Regions from separate parts of the Sporosarcina sp. P16b genome, predicted to be linked through region 1. Evidence: riboswitches for the same ligand, from Rfam matches in the RefSeq annotation. Region 1 holds a riboswitch; the other holds the start of a gene.
What was found. Region 1 has a riboswitch for FMN ahead of CSV77_RS01670 (ECF transporter S component). Riboswitches for the same ligand answer to the same signal wherever they lie in the genome.
Positions count from the first base shown of each region.

Region 2: it holds a riboswitch for FMN, as region 1 does, so the genes downstream of both, ribD (bifunctional diaminohydroxyphosphoribosylaminopyrimidine deaminase/5-amino-6-(5-phosphoribosylamino)uracil reductase RibD) here and CSV77_RS01670 (ECF transporter S component) in region 1, are expected to answer to the same signal.

Region 1 covers NZ_PDYO01000001.1:330,214-341,511, forward strand. The annotation lists gene resB (cytochrome c biogenesis protein ResB) at 1-438, shown strand, start outside; gene ccsB (c-type cytochrome biogenesis protein CcsB) at 429-1,613, shown strand; gene CSV77_RS01650 (response regulator transcription factor) at 1,718-2,437, shown strand; gene CSV77_RS01655 (ATP-binding protein) at 2,434-4,224, shown strand; gene CSV77_RS01660 (RNA polymerase sigma factor SigX) at 4,270-4,797, shown strand; gene CSV77_RS01665 (hypothetical protein) at 4,799-5,998, shown strand; FMN riboswitch at 6,071-6,205, shown strand; gene CSV77_RS01670 (ECF transporter S component) at 6,396-6,977, shown strand; gene CSV77_RS01675 (ferredoxin) at 7,350-7,607, opposite strand; gene CSV77_RS01680 (YpbB family protein) at 7,721-8,749, shown strand; gene CSV77_RS01685 (RecQ family ATP-dependent DNA helicase) at 8,749-10,188, shown strand; gene CSV77_RS01690 (hypothetical protein) at 10,337-10,642, shown strand; gene CSV77_RS01695 (metallophosphoesterase) at 10,750-11,298, shown strand, end outside.
Region 2 covers NZ_PDYO01000002.1:511,959-523,256, forward strand. The annotation lists gene metE (5-methyltetrahydropteroyltriglutamate--homocysteine S-methyltransferase) at 1-1,447, shown strand, start outside; gene ribH (6,7-dimethyl-8-ribityllumazine synthase) at 1,730-2,197, opposite strand; gene CSV77_RS05590 (bifunctional 3,4-dihydroxy-2-butanone-4-phosphate synthase/GTP cyclohydrolase II) at 2,211-3,404, opposite strand; gene ribE (riboflavin synthase) at 3,419-4,063, opposite strand; gene ribD (bifunctional diaminohydroxyphosphoribosylaminopyrimidine deaminase/5-amino-6-(5-phosphoribosylamino)uracil reductase RibD) at 4,067-5,155, opposite strand; FMN riboswitch at 5,301-5,449, opposite strand; gene menC (o-succinylbenzoate synthase) at 5,507-6,619, opposite strand; gene CSV77_RS05610 (GNAT family N-acetyltransferase) at 6,633-7,451, opposite strand; gene CSV77_RS05615 (M20 peptidase aminoacylase family protein) at 7,463-8,590, opposite strand; gene cyoE (heme o synthase) at 8,727-9,638, opposite strand; gene CSV77_RS05625 (ABC transporter substrate-binding protein) at 10,178-11,170, shown strand.

The DNA of each region.
Region 1 (11,298 bases):
GTTCCAAATAATCCAGCATTCATTTTTCAAATGAACACACCGGATAAGCCAGAAGGTGAAAAGAGTTTCGTTGCAATTCGTCAAACGCTAGAAGTAGAAGAGAACGACTATGCGATTAAGTTTGCAGCTGCAGAGACTCGAAACATTTCCGGTTTAACAATTCGCAAAGATAAAACTTTATATATCCTCTTACTCGGTGGTCTAGTATTTATGATTGGTGTTATTCAAGGTATGTACTGGCAACACCGTAGAGTATGGATCCAAGAAGATACAGAAGGACATCTATTGATTGCTGCACATACGAACAAAAACTGGTTCTCATTGCGTAAAGAGCTGGATACATTACGAGAAACAGCAGACTTGCCTGCTTATATAGATCGTCAGGATCCTGAGTTGGACAAGCCGGAACAGGAAGGGTACGAGGAAATATGGACTTAGTTACCATTAGTAGTAACTTATTATTTGTTTCATTTGTTGCTTATTTAGTAGCGACGCTCTTTTTTGGGGGCGCTATAAAAAAGTCGAAATCAGAAAAAGCTTATCATAATAGTAAGTGGGGAACGATCGGTTTAGTTATTACTATCATCGGGTTCCTTTCTCACTTGGGCTATTTCTTTACAAGATGGGCTGCATCAGGTCATGCACCACTTAGTAATATGTTCGAGTTTACAACTGCGTTCGGCATGATGCTCGTAGGGGCATTCATCATGTTATATATTATTTACCGAACACCATCACTTGGATTATTTGCGTTGCCAGTTGCGATTATTATTATTTCATATGCAACGATGTTCCCAACGGAAGTCACCCCACTAATTCCCGCACTTCAAAGTAAATGGTTGTTCATTCACGTAATTACGACGGTTATTGGTGAATCGATCCTGGCGATCAGTGCGATAGCGGGTCTTGTATTCTTAGTGAAGAATATCGATATGACAAAAAAATCTAAATCACGCTTTTGGATAGAAGCGGTTATGTATACGTTAGTTCTAGTTCTTGGTTTTGTTGTATCTTCAACGACTTTCAACGTCATGAACTATGAAGCAGAATTCACGTATATAGATAAAGATGAGGCACCAGCGGAAATTACGTATCACATACCTCCATTATTCGGAATGAATGAGTATGAAGCTATGACACCGGAGAAAATGACACCTTGGGTTGAATTGCCTCCGATTATCAATGCACAAAAACTGTCTTCTCTTGTTTGGTCTATAGCTGTAGGGTCAGTGCTTTATGTATTATTACGCCTAATTGCACGCAAGCCTCTTGCCGCGGTATTCCAACCGTTAGCGAAGAAGGCGAATTCTCAACTGATGGATGAAATTGGCTATCGTGCTGTATTGATTGGTTTTCCAGTCTTTACGCTCGGTGCGTTGATATTCGCCATGATTTGGGCACATGAAGCCTGGTCACGATTCTGGGGTTGGGATCCGAAAGAAGTGTGGGCACTCATTACATGGTTGTTCTATGCTGCATTCCTTCACTTGCGTTTATCAAAAGGTTGGGAAGGTAAAAAGTCTGCATGGCTTGCTGTCATCGGATTTGTTATCATCATGTTTAACTTAATTGCTGTAAATTTAATTATTGCAGGTTTACACTCATACGCATAATCTTCGACTGCATGACTTTCATTGTCATGCAGTCTTTTTATTTCTTTTTATAGGTCAGTAATTGTACAATGGTGTTAGAAGGTTGTCGAAAGGGGTAATGAATTGTGGAAGAAACTGTGAAGCTCTTAGTGGTGGATGACGAGGATCGCATTCGTCGCCTGTTGAATATGTATTTATCTAGGGAAGGTTATGAAATTGAAGAAGCGGTCGATGGAGCCGATGCTTTAGAAAAAGTGTTTGCTGGACAATACGATTGTATACTGCTCGACGTGATGATGCCTGAGAAAGATGGCATGGAAGTATTAGCTGAACTGCGTGAAAATAAAATTATGACACCTGTTATTTTATTGACAGCAAAAGGTGAAGAAGCAGACCGTGTAAGCGGGTTTGAAAGCGGTGCAGATGATTACATCGTGAAACCATTCAGCCCAAGAGAAGTAGTCTTACGCGTAAAAGCTATGCTCAGACGTTCAGTTGCATTTCCGAATGTATCGTCTAACACAACATCGAAAGACTTAGTCGTCTTCCCGCAGCTGACGATCGATCATGACGCTCACCGTGTCACAGCTGAAGGTAAAGAAGTTAATTTAACACCGAAAGAATATGAGTTATTATATTTCCTAGCGAAATCACCGGACAAAGTATTCGATCGTGAACAATTACTAAAAGAAGTATGGCATTACGAATTCTTTGGAGATTTGCGTACAGTGGATACGCATGTCAAACGGCTACGTGAAAAATTGAGCCGTGTTTCAGAAAGGGCAGCGAAAATGATTGTCACCGTTTGGGGTGTCGGATATAAGTTCGAGGTTCCAAACGAATGATGAGAATATGGAATTCAATTGTCGGGAAGCTATGGGCCACCATATTGCTTCTCGTTTCCTTTGTCTTGTTTATCGTGACACTGTTCCTACTCGAGTTTCTAGATAATTTCCATACAAAACAAGCAGAAGAATCTTTGCAAAGGGAAGCAGCCACCATCAGTAAAATTGTCAATGATCAGAGCGGACAAACGGCCGATTCCATGCACCAAATTATAGAGGATATTCTCGACATGGAGACGAATGCCATTGTAGTGGATCAACAAGGTGATATTTTGTATTCATTTCATACGTCCTCAAGTAAAGAGGAGATTGAAGATAAATTGCTGTCCGAAAGCAGTTTATATGAGTTACCGGAACTTGGGAAGCAAAAAATGAAAGAAATGATATTGCCTTCATTGACTGAGCAAGACGTCATGGAGCAATTTTTGATTCTATCCTATCCATTCGAACAAGCTAGCGGTGAGCAAGCGAGTGTACTCATGTATCAAAGCCTCGATGCCGTGCACCGTACGACGAAAAGTACAACCAATATTGTCTTCCTCTCCGCATTCATCGCGTTTATTTTGACTACATTCTTTGCATTTTTCTTATCTACGCGGATTACCTTGCCATTGCGTAAGATGAAACAAGCGGCGTTTGAGTTGTCTAAAGGAAATTTCGATACACATTTACCTGTTGCGCAAAAAGACGAAATTGGTCAGTTAGCAACTGCATTCAATCAGATGGGACGTCAACTAAAATATAATATTGAATTGATTAAGCAGGAGAAAGAACAGCTTTCTAGCATTCTTACATCTATGACAGATGCAGTCGTGACGTTTAATCAAGATTATTCAATTCTTTTGAAAAACCCGCAAGCTGAGTTACTGTTGAAGAAATGGTATGGTTACAATCAGAAAAGTCATCATCCATTGCCTAAAGATGTTTTCCATATGCTTGAGCATGCCATTTCATTCGCAGAGGAAGTGGAAGACGAGTTGGAATTGGGCGGACAGTTTTATGTGATCTCTATTAGCCCTTTATACAGTGAAAATAGTATCCGGGGAGCGGTGGCAGTATTTCGTGATATGACGGAACAACATAAACTGGATAAATTACGTTCGGATTTCATCGCTAACGTATCGCATGAATTACGAACACCCATTTCGATGTTGCAAGGATATAGTGAAGCCATCATAGATGATGTAGTGAGCAGTGAAGAAGAACGTATGGAAATGGTCCAGATTATTCATGATGAATCCAAGCGTATGAGCCGCCTCGTCACGGATTTGTTGAATTTAGCAAGAATGGAGTCAGGCTATATTCAATTGAATAAAAGCCCCCTATCAATTGTGGAGTTTTTAGAACGTATAGTGACAAAGTTCTCACAAGTGGCAAAAGACGCGAAAGTGGACTTGTCTTTGAAAACAGATGAGTTGAATACCCTAATAATAACGGCTGATGAAGATCGTCTGGAGCAAGTATTCACTAATTTGATCGACAATGCCATTCGTCATACTCCGGACGGTGGAGCCGTGACGCTATCCGTCTACCGGTCTACCGGAATGCTTGATATAACAGTAGCTGATACAGGTGTCGGTATTCCTGAAAAAGATTTGCCATTTGTTTTTGAGCGTTTCTATAAGGCGGATAAAGCTAGAACAAGAGGAAAAGGCGGTACAGGACTTGGTTTGGCAATCGCAAAAAATATTATGGAAGCCCATAACGGTTCGATTTTAGCGACACGTGGAGATGAAAAAGGAACCATCTTTATTTGTTCACTACCATTTGAAGCATTAAACACATGAAACTTCTCTTAGATTGAAACGACTACTATAGAGCGAGGGGATTGAATGGATGACTCCGTTTTTCAACGATTATATGAAGACTATAACCGTGACGTATTCAACTTCCTCACTTATTTGACTCGCAATCGGGAGGTAGCGGAAGATTTGATGCACGAGGTATATGTGCGTGTTCTCAAATCATACGGCCGTTTTGAAGGGAAGAGTTCTGAGAAAACTTGGTTATTTGCGATTGCGAAAAATGTCTCCATCGACTTTTTCCGAAAACAATCGACCAGCATGAAACATACAAATATTCATTTCAATTGGGAAACAGAGCAATTAATTTCAATAGACCACTCGCCCGAACATTTAGTGGAAGCGGGCGAAGAGCAGAAACAAGTGCTTGAAGCGTTACACACATGTACGGGTGATCAGAAAATGGTCATCCTTATGCGGTTCTTCCAGGATCTATCGATTGCTGAAACGGCTGAGGTTTTAAGCTGGACCGAAAGCAAAGTGAAAACAACACAACATCGGGCAATCAAAGCATTAAAGGCGAAATTGGAAGCAGGTTCGGTCAGGGAGGATAGATGACATGAGCAGAGATAAATGGAATGAAGACAATCTCGAGAAACGTTTACGTGACATGCCGGTCGTGAAAGATCAGCGTTCTAAAGATGAGATTATGCAGCGGTTAAAAAGTGATTCAAGACTCTCTGGAGCGAATCAGCCTATAAAAAAGCCTTTCAAACCTAAATGGTCTTCACTTATTGCAATTGTTGCAGCGATTTTATTGCTCACCATCATCCTGCCGGTATTCATTCAACAGAATAATGAAGTATCACTGGATAAAGCAACGACGGAAGATTCAGCTGATGCTATTAAGATGGAGAGTAATGAAGAAATGCAATCGAGCGAAGCAAGTGATGCATCTGTGTTTACAAGACAGGTCACAGCACCACTGTCGTACGCGGCCTATCCTGCTAATGTCGTGGATCACACAGCGTTTCATATTGGCCTTGTCACCGATCAGGCGACCGTTGTTCCAGTTACGTTCCTACTACCGAATGAAAGCTTGCATGAACGCTTAGGAGGCTCTTCGGATGCAGTGACACTTTATAACGAGTATGCAAATAAAATAGATGAAGAGGCGCTTGGATTTATAGAATATCATCCTTATAAAGCGATCATTTCTTCACATGGTCATCAAGTTCAAATGAAGTTTGCCACAGATCATACTTATGACGTGTCGAGTGCGACACTTGAGATGTTAAATTTGTCTCTACTAGATACGTTTCAAGGATATGATGAAATCGTGTGGCTACAAGAAGATGCTTCTGCAATTACATTGGATCAAGTAGGTCAAGTAGAGGAACCGATCACTTTGTTAGGTACGGTTTCGCATCAAGCATACTATCGATACATGAAGTCAGATGGGGAAGTAGTACTGTCCACTAATTTCGGCAAAACTTCCCTTACGGTAGAGCAAGCATTGATTGACATGAAAAAGTCACCGAATGATATGTATTCGACTGTGGTCCCTGAAGGAATTGACTTCACGGTTAAAGTAGAAAAAGATATGGTTAACGTGAAATTCACTGAAGTACTTGATTTAGAAAAGATGCAACAAGAAGAAGCGCTGCAATTAATAGAAGGCATCTTGATGACAGCGGCAAGTTTCGATAACTACGTAAAATTCGAACGAGTCGTACAAGAACAATGGATGAGATTTGATTTCACTCAGCCATTGGAAAAACCCATTGGTGTAAATCCAAAGTATTTAATTAACGAATAATTCTGTTTTGTAAACTTGTGAAGTTTACAAAACAGTTTTTTTGCGTTATAATAGGTTCATAACTAAATATTGATTCATCTTCGGGGCAGGGTGTAATTCCCGACCGGCGGAAATGAAGTAGAATACTACTTTTAGCCCGCGAGCTTAACAGCTGATTCTGGTGAGATTCCGGAGCCGACAGTATAGTCTGGATGGGAGAAGGTGAAGGTGCAGCCATCTTTTTGTGTACGCAAAAGTGGTGCTTGTTACCTGACGGATAAGTTTGTGTGATTTATCTGTTCTTAACAGTGCATTTTATTCTCCCTAAAGCATAATTTGCTTTAGGGATTTTTAGCGGAACAATGGATGAGCCAGCCTTTCCTCTTTTGAAGTGAATCGCAAAAGGAGAGAGGAACAAATGAATAATAAGAAGTTACGTAAGCTAATTTTGGTGGCTATTTTGGGAAGTATTTCAACTGTGTTAATGCAGTTCAACTTTCCAATCCCGGCAATGCCTGGATTTTTGAAGATCGATTTCAGTGAGATTCCTGCTGTACTGGCTATCATGACAATGGGACCTGTTGCAGGTATAGGCGTAGAGTTATTGAAAAACGTCATGCATTGGTTCTTATCAGGAAGTCCAACAGGCGTACCGGTAGGGGAAGTCGCAAACTTTGTGACAGGTGTATTATTTATTATGCCAATCTACTGGATCTTTATGAAGTATCGTTCAGCTAAAGGTCTTGCATCAGGTTTGATCGCAGGTACAGTAGCGATGGCAGTAGGTATGAGCATATTAAATTACTTAGTGTTCTTGCCGATGTACACATATTTCCTAGGTATGCCAGCAGTTACAGGAGATTCGCTGTATCAGATAATCGTATTGGGGATCTTACCGTTCAACTTAATCAAAGGCGTAATGCTATTAGTCATCACGTTGATGTTATATAGAAGCATGGAGAAGTGGATTAATCAGCAACAAAAGAAATTATCGTTCTAAACAAATAAACGCCAGTCATCCTGAATATACGGGAGGCTGGCGTTTTTACTGTAAATAGAGGATTGGCAAGTGAGTACGAAGGAGTGAAAGCGCCACCTGAAGACGCTTTCCGAAAGAGCAAGCTGGGGTCGACCGAGTTTTTTGACCGAAACTTACGTTTGTAGTGGATGGACATAGTGCACTCACTTTCTACGGTGGGTTACGCATTGTGCTCTTTGAACGTATTTCAGTGAAAATCCCGATCCCAACATCTCGTCAGTTTATTCTATATACGGGAATTTGTTATGCACTCGCTAACTAGTGGCGGCTATATTTTATTCAACAAGTAAAAAACAACACTTCCATATGGGAGGAAGTGTTGTGAGGACTGAATCAATCTTCATATTTTAATGGATCGCCTTCGAAGGCTTCATCCGCAATTTTAATTGAATCTGTAGGGCAGCCATCGTATGCATCCTCGAGATCCTCCATCAGTTCTTCTGGAACTTCAGTGTTTCCCATGTTATCATCTAAAATAACAAATGCAATTCCCTCATCGTCATAATCATAGATATCCGGCGCAGCAGCTCCGCAGGCCCCGCAGGCTATACACGTATCCTGATCGACAATCGTAAACTTTTTGCTAGACATTTGTCTTTCTCCCTTCTTCCATTCACTCAACCTATTTTGTATCTACTCTATTCTAAAGCTGTTTTCATCACTTTTCAACAAAAATACGCAATTTCTTCAAGGAGGGCGCGCAAATGAGTTTGGATTCAATCTTATTAACGATCTTTCAACGCCTCCATGGTGAACGTTCAGCGCAAGGTGTCTATCATATACTTCGCGGAAAACGGTCAGGGCAGACGTTACAAGACGTTGAATATTATCAAGTTAAATCATACTATGCATTGTTGCCACAATTGACGGCAAGCGAATTCCAGCAAGCGTTAGAGCGAATGCAGGCTGACGGACTGATCTTAATAAATGAACTCGTCTATGTGACAGCAAAAGGTCAGATGGCGACGGGTAGTGAAATGTGGCGATTTAATGGCTGGAATTACCGAGGACGTGAAAGAGAGTTCGGAAGACGGTTGGCCTTGCTAGTACAGACGTTGTCCAATTTACGCAGCGGTGAGACGATGTTCATGCCAATTCAAAAGGAGTTGCCTACCCAGCAATTTATCAAAGGACTTTTACGTAATCAATCAAATAGCATGACTAATCTATCCACATCATTGCGAAAAGAATTGGAACACGCGCTAATTCATTCCTCATTATCAGATTTGCAACGTACGATAGTGACTAGTCGATTGACGGGATACGGGCTTACTGCGTCTACTTGGGAACAGCTGGCGGCTAGTCTAAACGTATCGGCTAAGACTATACAACTTTACTATTTAGAAGCATTACATATCTTGCTCGATTTCCTACTCCAGCAACCGAACATGCCTTTGCTGACAGAATTAGCAGCGGACTGCAGAGTGGACACATATTTGACACAATCTGCTGAACGGACACGGAAACTATTCGAGCGAGGCTATTCGCTGGAGCAAATTGCCTCACTACGAAATTTGAAATTGAGTACTATAGAGGATCATTTCATTGAATTAGCGGCCAATATGGATAACTTTCCATATGAAGAATTTGTAACGAAAGAACAAATGGTTACGGTTTGGCGTCATGTTGAACAGTTGCAGACTAAACGATTGCGTTTGTTGAAACAGCAATGCCCGGAATTGTCGTATTTTCAACTGCGATTAATCATCATCATGGAAAGGAGAGAGAGCTGATGGAACTTCAGAAAGTATTGCATCAAAAGTTTGGTTATGAATCATTTCGACCTGGCCAACAAGAAGTGATTACGGAGTTATTGGCTGGACGAGATACTGTGGCAATTTTTCCAACGGGTATGGGGAAGTCACTTTGCTATCAATTACCCGCCTATATGCTTGATGGAATAGTGATCATCATCTCTCCGCTCGTTGCGTTGATGGAAGATCAAGTGGCCAATTTGAGAAAACATAAAGAAAAACGTGTGGTCGCTATCAATTCATTTTTATCTAGGAAGGAAAAGGAGTTGGCGCTCTCTACTATGGCGCAGTATAAGTTCATTTTCTTATCGCCTGAAATGATGATGCAACAACATGTCCGACAGCTAGTTCAACAACTGCAAATTGCTTTTTTTGTAGTAGATGAAGCTCATTGTATTTCGGAGTGGGGGTTTGACTTTCGGCCAGACTATTTACGGCTAAAAGAACTGTTCTCATTCACAGAAAGAGCACCTGTATTGGCATTAACTGCTACTGCGAATAAAAAGGTAGTAGAAGACATCATCACTTACTTACGCTTAAGAAATCCTCACATACAACGACAGCCGATGGATCGTCCTGCTATATCCTATCGTATTGTGCATGTGGATAATGAATCGGCAAAGACTGAGTGGATTAGTGAAAGACTAGCTACGACGATTGGGCCTGGCGTTATTTATGTGGCGTCACGAAAACGTGCGGATGAACTTTCGGCCATAATTCGAGAGAGAGGAATCCCAACAGCAAGTTATCATGGCGGCAAAGAACAGGATGAACGATCCATTATTCAAGAACAATTTATACAAGGTGAGCTCGAGTGGATTTGTGCTACCAATGCATTTGGTATGGGAATTCATAAAGATGATATCCGGCAAGTTATTCATGAACATCTACCTGCTACGCCAAGCGCATACATTCAAGAAGTAGGACGTGCAGGACGTGACGGGGATAAAGCCGCAGTCACTCTTTTGTATAGTGAGCGTGATAGTCAGAAAGTAAAGTTCATAGTTTATGAGGATCTGCCAGATGAACAGCAAATCTTGTATTATCATTCTTTACTGCAATCGGGTACGGGGAGTCAATTGGCTGCCGAGCAAGCTGGACTATCGGAAATAGCTAGTCGTTTACTTGATTATTATTTGGAACAATATGATGTGGAAAATGTTATTCGACAAATCCAACAAATATATCAAGTGAAAGAGAAGCAAATTGCGGAAATGGAGAGCTATGTAAAAAGTGATAGTTGTTTGCGTGAAAAATTGGTACAATTTTTCGGTGAAAATATTTTTCCGGCAGAAAAAGATTGCTGTTCAAACTGTCAAAATCTTGATGATGACTGGCTGATTAAGTCAGAAGCATCAACTAAACAAGAAACTGAAACGTTACAATGGCATGAACGTCTGCACCAGTTATTAGGTTGAAGCAGGCTGTGTGTATTTACATTCTAGACAAAATTCGGCATAATAGAAGAAGATGAGTTTGTGAACGGACGTACTTTTCACGGATGAATAAAGGAATTGCATCATATAATAGCAACAGACATTATGCGGTGTGAAGGAGAAATTAGATATGTTAAACGATCAGTATAAAGTGGATTTTGAACAGCAGCGAAAAGAGATTAAAGAAAAAGTGACTGTCGATAAACTTCCTTCCCGTGCAGAAGTACATGGAAAGAAGAAAGAAGAAAAATATGGCCGTGTGAAAGTCATCAATATTTTTCTGGCGATTTTCACTTTAATACCTATTATTATACTACTCTATGTATTATCGGATCTTTATTCTCCTGATGTTCCAGATCAAGTACCTGTTGAAAAAGTCGAGTTGTCGGTTGGGTTTTATCCGTCTGCAACACATTTCATACATGCCGTTTCCTAAGCGCAGAACAATAGTGGGGATTTTCTTGAAATCTTGCTATACTACTAATGAAAATTACTACACAAAAGCAAAGTAGACGCTTTGCTTTTTTCTATGGGAGTTGACTAATGAAAAAAGTTCGAATAGCGGGATTATCAGTTCTAATATCAGCGATGACTATGCTGACTTATATGTACGCCTTGGCCCATCGGAATCGTGTGCTTACCCATACATTATATAGTACATCGACCCCAACTAATAAATTGAACGTGTTCTTTATTTCAGATATCCATAAACGCAGTATTCCAAAGCGACTGATAGATGATTTGCGTACGCGTTCTATTGACGCAGTTATCGTAGGTGGGGATGTGGCGGAAGGGGGCGTGCCGATTGAGCGAATTGAACGCAATATGCAATTACTCGCTTCAATAGGACCGATTTTTTATATTTTTGGAAATAATGACCAAGAAGTAGGCACAGAAAATATACTACGTGTGATGAAACAAGTTGGTGGCAAAGTGTTGATCAACAGTACTACATCGATACCGAACCATCCAGCTTTCGGCATATGTGGATTGCAAGATCCGAATAACGGGAAAGTAGAGATCGATAAGGCGGTGGATTCTGCAAGCGGTTATGATCACCTGATCCTAGCTGTACATAATCCATCTTTTGTC
Region 2 (11,298 bases), on a different contig from region 1:
ACTTGCGGCAGGAATTGTAGACGGTCGCAACGTATGGCGTTCCAATTTACGTGAAAAACTTACATTGACTGAAAAAATTCAACAGCATGTTACAGCTGATAATTTATGGATTCAACCTTCATGTAGCCTGCTCCACTCACCTGTTACGACTCGCTCGGAACAGAAACTAGATAAAACCATTTTGAACGCGTTAGCATTTGCCGACGAGAAGATTGAAGAAATTAAAGCTATTCAACTAGCAGTACAACATGGATATGAACAAGTTTCTAAGGCATTGGATGACAGTGAAGCAGCATTGACTGCATTTAATTCACTTCCTGCTCGCAATAATAAAGAAGTACGTGAAGCGACTTCGGGAAGTCTTCTATCAGACAGTAAGCGGAATCTTCCATTTGCAAAACGCAAAGTGAAACAACAGGAAAAATTCCAATTACCACTACTTCCGACTACCACCATCGGTAGCTTCCCACAAACACCGGAAGTACGGGCTACACGCAATAAATGGAGAAAAGGCGAAATTACGAATCAACAATATAAAGATTTCGTTCAAGCTGAAATTAAAGAATGGATTGATATTCAAGAAGACTTAGGACTTGATGTATTGGTACACGGCGAATTCGAACGTACAGACATGGTGGAGTATTTCGGGGAAAAGCTTGACGGATTTGTCTTTACTGAAAAAGCATGGGTACAATCCTACGGCTCACGTTGTGTTAAGCCGCCAATTATCTTTGGAGACGTTGCGTTTATTAAACCAATGACTGTAGAAGAATCCATTTATGCAAAATCTCTTACAGGTCATGAAGTAAAAGGAATGCTCACGGGCCCTGTAACCATTTTAAACTGGTCATTCGTTCGTGATGACTTGTCTAGAGAAGAAGTGACAAACCAAATTGCATTGGCTTTGCGTAAGGAGATCGAAGCGCTTGAAGCAGCCGGTATTCATATGATCCAAGTGGACGAGCCAGCACTTCGTGAAGGTCTTCCATTGAAAAGAACCGAATGGAAACACTATCTGGACTGGGCCGTTAATGCATTCCGCGTATCTACTGCATCAGTCGAAGATACAACGCAAATTCATACGCATATGTGCTATTGTGATTTCAATGACTTTATTGAAGCGATTAGCGCGCTGGATGCAGACGTAATCTCCATTGAAACGTCACGTAGTCACGGTGACTTAGTCGAGGCTTTCAATGAATATCATTATGACAAAGGAATCGGTCTAGGTGTCTATGACATTCATAGCCCACGCGTTCCTGCAGTAGAAGAGATGACAGAGATTATTAACAAAGGTCTTGAAGTGCTCGAGCCTTCTCAATTCTGGATCAATCCTGATTGTGGTTTGAAGACGAGAAAGCGTGAAGAAACAGTTGCAGCGTTGAAGAATATGGTGGTTGCAACTGTACAGGCACGCGAAAAGTTAGGCATAGTAGCGGTAAAATAATGAATGTAGGACTGTCTTAGAAATCAATTCGGTTTCTAAGACAGTTTTTTTATTCATAGAGTTTAGAATTGAGTAGTTTGCATGGTGGTAGAAGGAGGATTTACATTTCAGAGGGAACATAGCCACACGAAGTCTCCCCTTTTATGCATCCTTTGCAAGAACAAACGAAGTGTTACGAGCATGCACTTTCATTGCACCTGAATTTGAATTACACATTACAAGAGAGGACGTCCCATGAAGTAAAGTAACTTCGGGGACATCCTCTTTTAACTCCATTACTAATTAGTCGAACTGCTTCGTAAGGTTCGCCATCTCAATAGCAGACACTGCTGCGTCCCAGCCTTTGTTCCCTGCTTTAGTCCCTGCACGCTCGATCGATTGCTCAATCGTATCCGTTGTTAGTACACCGAAAATTACCGGAATACCCGATTGCATGCTTGCTTGTGAAACACCTTTTGCCACTTCATTACAAACAAAGTCAAAATGAGGAGTTGCTCCACGGATGACCGTGCCTAATGTAATGACTGCATCATATTTTTTTGAATCTGCCATTTTCTTTGCAATTAACGAAATTTCGAATGCACCTGGCACCCACGCTATATCTACATCGGCTTCATCTACACCGTGACGTTTGAACGCATCTTGTGCACCTGACAGTAACTTCCCTGTGATAAATTCGTTGAATCGTCCAACGACGATACCTACCTTTAACCCCGTGCCTACTAAATGCCCTTCAAATAAATTACCCATGTTTCATCTCTCCTCATAAAGTTAATAAATGTCCAAGTTTTTCTGCCTTTGTGTGTAGGTACTTTTCGTTCGCTTCATTGAATGGTAGCTGAATCGCAACGCGTTCAACAACTTCCAATTCATAGCCCTTTAAGCCAGCAATTTTCTTTGGGTTATTCGTCAGCAAACGCATTTGCGTAATACCAAGATTCTGTAGAATTTGTGCACCGATACCATAATCACGTAAATCAGCTGCAAATCCGAGTTTTTCATTTGCTTCCACCGTATCAAAACCTTGTTCTTGCAGTTCATAAGCTTTCAGTTTATTGATTAGGCCTATTCCCCTGCCCTCTTGACGCATATACAACAATACACCGCGCCCTTCTTCTTCAATTTGAGAGAGAGCAGCTTGCAGTTGCGGACCACAGTCACAACGGCATGATCCAAAGACGTCGCCTGTCAAGCATTCCGAATGAACTCTTACTAAGACCGGCTCTTCGGTTGTAACGTCTCCTTTTACCAGTGCAACATGTTCTTTTCCTGTCATCGTTTCAGTATAGCCAATCATGCGGAACTCGCCATAATCTGTCGGTAGCTTGATCTCTGCTTCACGTATAACTAATTTCTCTCGTTGTAGACGATAATGAATCAGGTCTTGAATGGTGATGAGTTTCAGATCTAGCTCTTCAGCCATCTGACGTAATTCCGGCACACGCGCCATCGTTCCGTCTTCACTCATGATTTCACAAATTACGCCCGCCGAAGCACTGCCTGCCAGTCGCGCTAAATCGACCGCAGCTTCAGTATGTCCTGTACGTTCTAATACACCGCCTGACTTCGCTACAAGTGGAAATATATGTCCAGGACGTTTGAATTCACCCGCAGTAGCACTTAGGTCCATCATTTTAACGATTGTATCCGCACGTTCAAATGCACTGATCCCAGTATGTGTAGAGCGATGATCGATACTAATCGTAAACGCGGTGCCATGTGAATCCGTATTATTATCGGTCATCATCTGTAATCCTAGTTGGGCGGCTTTTTGTTCTGTTATCGGCACACAAATCAAGCCTCGACCTTTCGTTGCCATGAAGTTGATGATTTCAGGCGTAATACTGTCCGCTAGTGCCACGAAATCGCCTTCATTCTCTCGATCTTCATCATCGACTACGATGACGACTTTACCTTGTTGTAAATCCTCTAATGCTTCTTCGATTGTATGAAACATCTTCATTCACTCCTTCACATAAATCCGTGTTGTTGTAAAAAGTCTTTTGACATCATTTGACCTGCAACTTGTCTTTTTTGCAACATATTCTCAACATATTTAGCGAGCATATCGCATTCGAAGTTGACTATATCTCCTATTTGCTTTTTTGCGATGACTGTCATTTCTTGTGAATGTGGAATCAACGAAATCGTAATATCCGTATCCTTCACTTCAAAGATCGTCAATGAAGTACCATCCAATGCGATAGAGCCTTTATGCAACAGATAGGAGTCATATCCTTGAGGTAATGACAAGCGTATATATAATGCATTATCAACTGTTCGCTTGTCACGAATCGTAGCTATTCCGTCTACGTGCCCTGTGACAAAATGTCCGCCAAACCTACCATTTGCCGCGAGTGCCCGCTCCAAATTCACAGGATCTCCCGTCGCTAATTGTCGTAGTGAAGTAGAGGAAATGGTTTCAGGCATGACGTCCGCTGCAAATTGATCTTTTGTAAAACTCTTTACCGTCAAACAGACACCATTGACTGCGATGCTATCCCCTATTCTCACATCTGTTAAAACAAGGGATGCAGCTATCGTAACCGTCATAGATTGAGCACCTGGTTGTATTTGCTTAACTGAACCAATCTCTTCAATTATTCCTGTAAACATGATTCAATCACCCTCTTTCGGTACCGCTATGATTTTAATGTCTGGACCAATCATCTCTACACTTTCAAAGGTTAAGGGAAACGCTTCATTCATCAATCGGGGATCCAGTCCGCCAATTGGTGTCAAAGATCCAATCCCTCCAAGCAATTTGGGTGCTACATAGCTAATGACTTTCTGCACTGCACGCGCTTTCACAAATGAAGCATTAATAGCTGCTCCACCTTCAACAAGCAACGTCATAACACCACGTCTTCCTAGTTCTAGTAGAATATCTTCTACAATCAACTGGGCTTTTTGCATTCGGATGATCTGGACATGCGGTTTCCTAAGTAACTTTTCACGTGTTAACTCCGCGTATTGCCCGCAAAAAATCCACGTCGGTGCTTCTGCATTTTGAATAACTTGACTAGATTCCGGTGTTCGTAATGATGTATCTAAAATAACTCGAATAGGATGTCGTCCACCTAGGGGCAGTCTGGTGGTAAGAAGAGGATTATCGTGAAGAAGTGTTTGTACACCTACTAAAATTGCATCCTGTGTATGGCGAAGCTGATGGACATCGAGTCGCGCTTGCTCACTCGTCACCCATTTACTATCTCCTTTTGAAGTCGCAATTTTACCGTCTATCGTCATAGCTGTTTTCATTGTCACATGAGGTGTTTTGGTTCTAATAAAATGAAAAAATGGTTGATAAAGTTTTTTAGCGCGTTCAACTGAAACAGATTCGGTTACTTCCACTCCTGCTCCACGAAGTTTCGCAATACCTTTACCCGCTACAAGTGGATTGGGATCCGTTGTCGCAACATAGACATGCTGGATACCCGCTTGAATGATGGCATCAGCACAAGGCGAAGTTTTACCAGTGTGAGAACAAGGTTCAAGCGTTACATACAAATCAGCATCCCTTGCACTCGCTCCCGCCATATCAAGTGCGACTCGTTCCGCATGGCGCTCTCCGGCTTGTAAATGTGCGCCCATTCCAATGATTCGGTTTGCCTTTACTACGACCGCACCTACTGGTGGATTGGGAGAGGTTTGACCTGCCACATTTTCTGCGAGTTGCAAAGCCATTTCCATATAATTCTGATTCATTGAGCAACACTCCAGCTTACGGTATTCCTCTAGTGACATTTCTACATACAAAAAGCCCCGCAAAAGATTATGCGGGGCTTGTAACCATGACTAAATAAACGTTATAAACAATAATGAAAAAATCATTACATGTAGTATATACGCACTGTTCCTTCTCTCATCCAGACTTTAACTGTCGGCTTTGGAGTTTCACCAAATCCACCTTCCGCTTATTTAAAGCATCCGGGTCACGGACTAAGAGCTTGCTAGCTCATCACCGTCGGTAGGGAATTACACCCTGCCCCGAAGGAAACATATTCGATTAACTAAAAGTCTAGCACATATGATGACTAAATAACAATAGTTGAATATTTATTCTGACGAAAACACCCATTTGTCCACTGTAAATCGGTCCAATGCTTCCATATTGGGAATGTACCCAATTCCATCTTCTGACGGGACTGTAATATAACCTTCATGCGCCACAACTTCTGGTGTAATGATGTCATGTTCCCAGTAGCGTGAAGACCCAGCTGTATCGCCCGGGAGCGTGAAATTAGGTAAAGTTGTCAACGCTACGTTATGCGCTCGGCCTATACCCGATTCTAGCATGCCGCCACACCATACATCGATACCTTTCGCTGCACAATAGTCATGAATTTTCTTCGCCTCTGTCAAGCCACCTACTCTACCAATTTTTACGTTAATTATTTTACAACTACCAAGTTCGATAGCTTTACGCGTATCTTCCAACGAATGAATGCTTTCATCTAGACAGATCGGTGTCTGAATGTGTTTTTGCAATTTGGCATGATCGACAATATCATCGGAAGCAAGCGGTTGCTCAATCATCATCAAATTAAACTGATCTAGTTCTTTCAACAACTCTATATCGTCTAACGTATAAGCTGAGTTAGCATCCGCCATTAACGGTACATGAGGGTAGGCTTCTCGAATGACGCGAATCACTTCCACGTCATAACCAGGTTTGATTTTCACTTTGATGCGCTTATATCCTTCATCTATAAAACCTTTAATATTCGCCAATAAGTCTTCAATTTTTTCTTCGATTCCAATACTGATACCCACTTCAATTCGTTGCCGTTTCCCTCCAAGTGCTTCAGCAAGCGTCATATGGTGATGCTTTGCATATACATCCCATATCGCCCCTTCAAGCGTCGCTTTCGCCATATTATTTTTGCGGATATGTCCAAATAAGTCACTTACCTCATCGGGGTGTGTAATTGATTTGCCAAGTACTGCGGGAATCAGGAAATCACGAAGCATGTGAATCGTCGTCTCTGTCGTTTCTTCACTATACCAAGGCGCAGTAAAAGCAACAGATTCCCCCCACCCCTCATGACCGTCCTCGTCTGTGACAGTTGCCAATAGAAAGTCTTTTTGCTGAATCGTACCAAAGCTTGTAGTAAACGGATGTTTCATTGTCATATTCATTCTACGAAGTGTAATTGAGTTGATTTTCATTGAATAAGCTCCTTTAATTTTGCAACGGAATGATGGATCGCTTGCAGAATCGATAGTACTGTACAGACTCTCCTGTTCTCCACACATCGATTAAAGCGAATCCCGCCTCACTCAGTTGCTGAAATATTTTCCTCGTCTTCATTCGCCATTCACAGGCCAATTGCGAGTTGTGTTGCTTGATCAATTGAATATGTTTGGGAACAGGCACTTCTATCGCTTCCGCCTGTATCCATTCATTCGTTTCCGGTAATAGTATAGCTGGGTATAGATCATCACTCAAGCGAATTGAAAAGGGGCGGCTATATAGCAAATTAGGTTGCCATTTCTCCATTACACGCGGACTGTCAATCCACCATGCGACTTGAAAACGATCAGTCGGTAACCCTTTGTTTAACCCATCGTCCATCTTTCCATAACAATCCACTATATAGTCGTAACAGACACCGTATAACTTTGAAGTATTTAAATAGGCGTTGCGACTTTCAAGAGGATCGAATGTCCAAACGATTAATCGATAGCCCATTTCTCGGGCAAGACGTTGTTGTTCTTCTTTTAACAGCTTACCAATGCCTCTCATCTGAAATTCATCATCTACCGCAAGCATATGGGAGCATAGATATATTTGGCCATCTGAATAGCCTGCGAAACTATAGGAATAGCCGACCATACGCTCCTCTAGAAACGCTCCAACAATCAACCCACCATTTTTGACTGCCGTAATGGTCTGATGGACAGGGATTGGTTCCATTCCCCAAATTTGCTTCTCAAGCTTTTGCATAGAATGAATGTCTTCGATAGTCGTCACTTTTCTGACTTCTATATCCTTCCTCATACTGTCACCTTCTATTTTTTAGATTGGAATGTTAATTCGATGGCAGTAGTTAAAATTTCGACTCCTGTTGCCAACGCGTCTTGATTAAATGTCATTTGTGGATGGTGGAGTCCTGGCGTTAAGCCGCATCCCAAACCTAGCATTGTACTTTTGACAGTTGGTCGTTTTACAGAATAGAAGTGAAAATCCTCCCCGCCTGGTGTGACAACAGTACGTGTAGTCTTCTCTTTACCGACCACTTTAGCAATCGCCTGATACATTAGATCTTCTGCTTCAGCATCTACTTCCGCCGCGACCATTTCTGCCATAACTTCATAGTTAATCTCTACATCGTATTGTCTTTCTACTGCTTGAATCACACGTTCCACCTGTTTATATAATTCATCCATCACCACATTTTCCTGGGCCCGTAAATCCAAACTGAATTTAGCATTGCCGGGAATGATATTGGCAGATTCTCCTCCCGCTTGGAACATCGTCATCTTCGCTGTATGTGAAACCATTGGATTACAATGAATGGACTGTAAACCTGCTACCAAAGTAGCCCCGACCTCAATGGCATTCTTTCCTTGATGCGGTCTTGCACCATGTGCTTCTGTTCCCTTTATCGCTCCACTAATCATTTTCGCCGCACCGTGACGTAATGAGGCCGAGGAGTAACCGTCAGCCATTTCATCCGCTGCCCTTACATGAACGCCGTATAAGTAATCGATATCATCGATCAATCCCTGCTCCAAAACAGCTAGCGCACCTTTCCCCTTCTCTTCCGCGGGCTGGAAGAATACTTTTAATGTGCCTTTCTCGGGAATTCCGCGTTCTTTCGCCATAAGCAATGCGCCAATTCCCATTGTCATATGCCCATCATGTCCGCATGAATGATTCGCTTGGTACACACCATCCACTTCTTGCCACAATGCATCTATATCTACACGTAACCCGACTACCGGCTTACCTTCACCGATCGTAACGGATAAACCTGTTATACCGTCGAATAACTTTACATTAAATCCTTCACGCTGAAGAAACTCCTTTAAGTAAGTTGTGGTTTTTGTTTCCTTCCAACTGACTTCCGGATGACTGTGCAAATGCGCAAACACTTCATCTAGTTTCGGCTTCAATAATTGTACTTGCTCCTTCATTCATACCCCTCCTAAAATCCATCTTTCACTGTATATTACGAACTGTTTATTCCTAAATTGTCAAACTCCTCAATAATTCTAGCACAAAAAAGACTTCTCTATCACATCGCGTGAAGGGAAGTCTTTTTCGTATTGATTAAAAAGTCCAAAGAATCATCATGCCGAATAATAGCGTCATGTAATTGACTGAGTACAAGAACATCAAGTTAGCCCATTTATAATCATCTTTTGCATAGAATCCGTATATACTAGCCGCAATATATCCAAGGTTCATCAATGTCGCGATTATAATGAATGTAGTGCCAAACATCGTTAATAAAAACGGTAACGGCAATAAACATAATACATATACTAGCATCTGACGTTTTGTGATGTTAAATCCATAAACGACAGGCAACATCGCTACATTAGCCGCACTATAATCTTTATATTTCTTCATAGCAATCGCAAATGTATGAGGCATTTGCCAAATAAATAGTATAACGACCAAAACTATCGGTACGATATGATCTGCTGGCATAATAGCCGCCCATCCTATGAGGGGGGTAACCGCTCCCGACACACTGCCAATCACTGTATTCAATGTGTATTTACGTTTAGACCACATCGTATAGGGTATTACATACGTAAACCATCCGATAAATGCATAAATCGCCGCTTCTAATGTAGTGAATAATAATAATAACATTCCAATTCCCGATAATATCAAACCAATATTTAATACGGTTTTCAAAGCAAAATGGCCTGTCACAGTCGGACGGTTCTTTGTTCTTTCCATAACCGTATCAATATCAGAATCAAACCAGTTATTCATTACAAGCGCACCTGCGACAAGCAAGGTGCTACCTATCATGGTTAGCAGGAACACCCCCCAGTTGCCCGTGAGTGTCATGCCAGAAAAATATAGTGCCAACCAAAACCCCGTAAATACCGGAAATATATTCGCGATGAGTACAGGTCCTTTAACTAATGATTTAATATCCGAGAAGAAGGTAGACGCTGAGCGGCTTTGAGTAGTACTCGAAACAACATGGGCTTCTTTCGTCATATGGGTCCGTTCTCCTTTTACATTACATTTAAATATCTTTCCATTCGTATATATAACTATATCATTTTCTTAAAAGTAAAATCAAAAAATCATGACAATTCCTTAGAAACTGTTACAAAGATTTGTCCGAAGTGCATAAATAAACCTCGCGTACGATAAAACACTTTTGTTATATGTAATCAGCATACCATATAGTATCACTTTCTCCTACTATTCGACAAAGCATGAGCCTATACCCCTCATAGGTTATCACCTAAGTTTACTCACCACGACCAATCTAACAACATTTACTTTTTTCATTACAAAAAACTCTAATAATCTATTTAAAATTGCATAAAGTTACAAGTTATCTAAATAATTAAATTGATATTAATTTAATTATCCTGTAAACTCGTGTAATAGTATCGCGAAAAAATGATTATTTTCCCTCGATATCTTCAACTATCTACATATTTTTTCTTGTGGTTTCTTTTAAGATATTCAAGCAAAAAAACAGCATTCCGTGATGAAAAAATTATAAAGAGAAAGGATTTGATTTTTTGAGAAAGTTTATGTTGTTTTTATCCATTCTAACAGTAGTACTTTTGACAGCGTGCGGTAACAGTGATAGTAAAGATTCAATAAGTACGATTAAACTGGCAGATGCAGGATGGGATAGTATTCGAATCCACAACAGCATTGCACAGATTATTTTAGAAGAAGGCTATGGCTATGATACGGAAGTAATAAACGGTACTTCTCCTGCAACACTGCAAGCGTTACAACAAGGTGATCTACAAGTTTATACAGAAGTTTGGTCTGATAACTTGGGTGAGGCGTATACAAAGGCAGTCGACAGCGGAGATATCGAAACAGTTTCAACAAACTTCGACGATAACTCTCAAGGCCTGTATGTTCCTACATACGTAATTAAAGGCGATCCAGAGCGTAACATCGAAGCGGTAGCTCCTGATTTGAAAACAATAAAAGACTTAGAAAAGTATCCTGAATTATTTCGAGATCCTGAAAACAAAGATAAGGGACGTATCATCGGTGCACCATCTAGCTGGTTGGTCAGTAAACACTTGGATGAAAAATTAACTACGTATGGTTTAGATGAAAAGTATACGTACTTAGCTCCTGGCTCTGACTCATCCATCGTAGCTGACTTAGCTAGTGCATATAAAAAAGGTGAGCCATGGGTTGGTTATTACTGGTCTCCTACTTGGGTGACTGCAACATATGACTTAACACTATTAGAGGACGAGCCTTTTGATCAAGAGGCTTGGGATAAAGATAAGTCTGGTGAATTTCCTCCTAATGATGTCTACGTCAGTGTGCATAAAGATTTGAAAACACAAGCTCCTGAAGTAGTAGAGTTCTTGAGCCATTACGAAACTAGCAGTGCACTAACAGAAGAAGCGTTAGAGTATATGGGTGAAAATGAAGCTAGTCCAGAAGATACCGCAAAATGGTTTATGAAAGAACATGAAGATCTCTGGACTTCATGGGTACCAGAGGATATTGCTGAGAAAGTTAAAGCAGCACTGTAATACATTTTTGGATTTGCTGGGGTGGGCGCTTTCCGCTCCACCCCTTTTCTTTTGTATTATTACTAAACCTAGAGAAAGAGAGGGACAAGCTAGTACGACCTAGCTTACTGCCTATGAATGAATTCCCT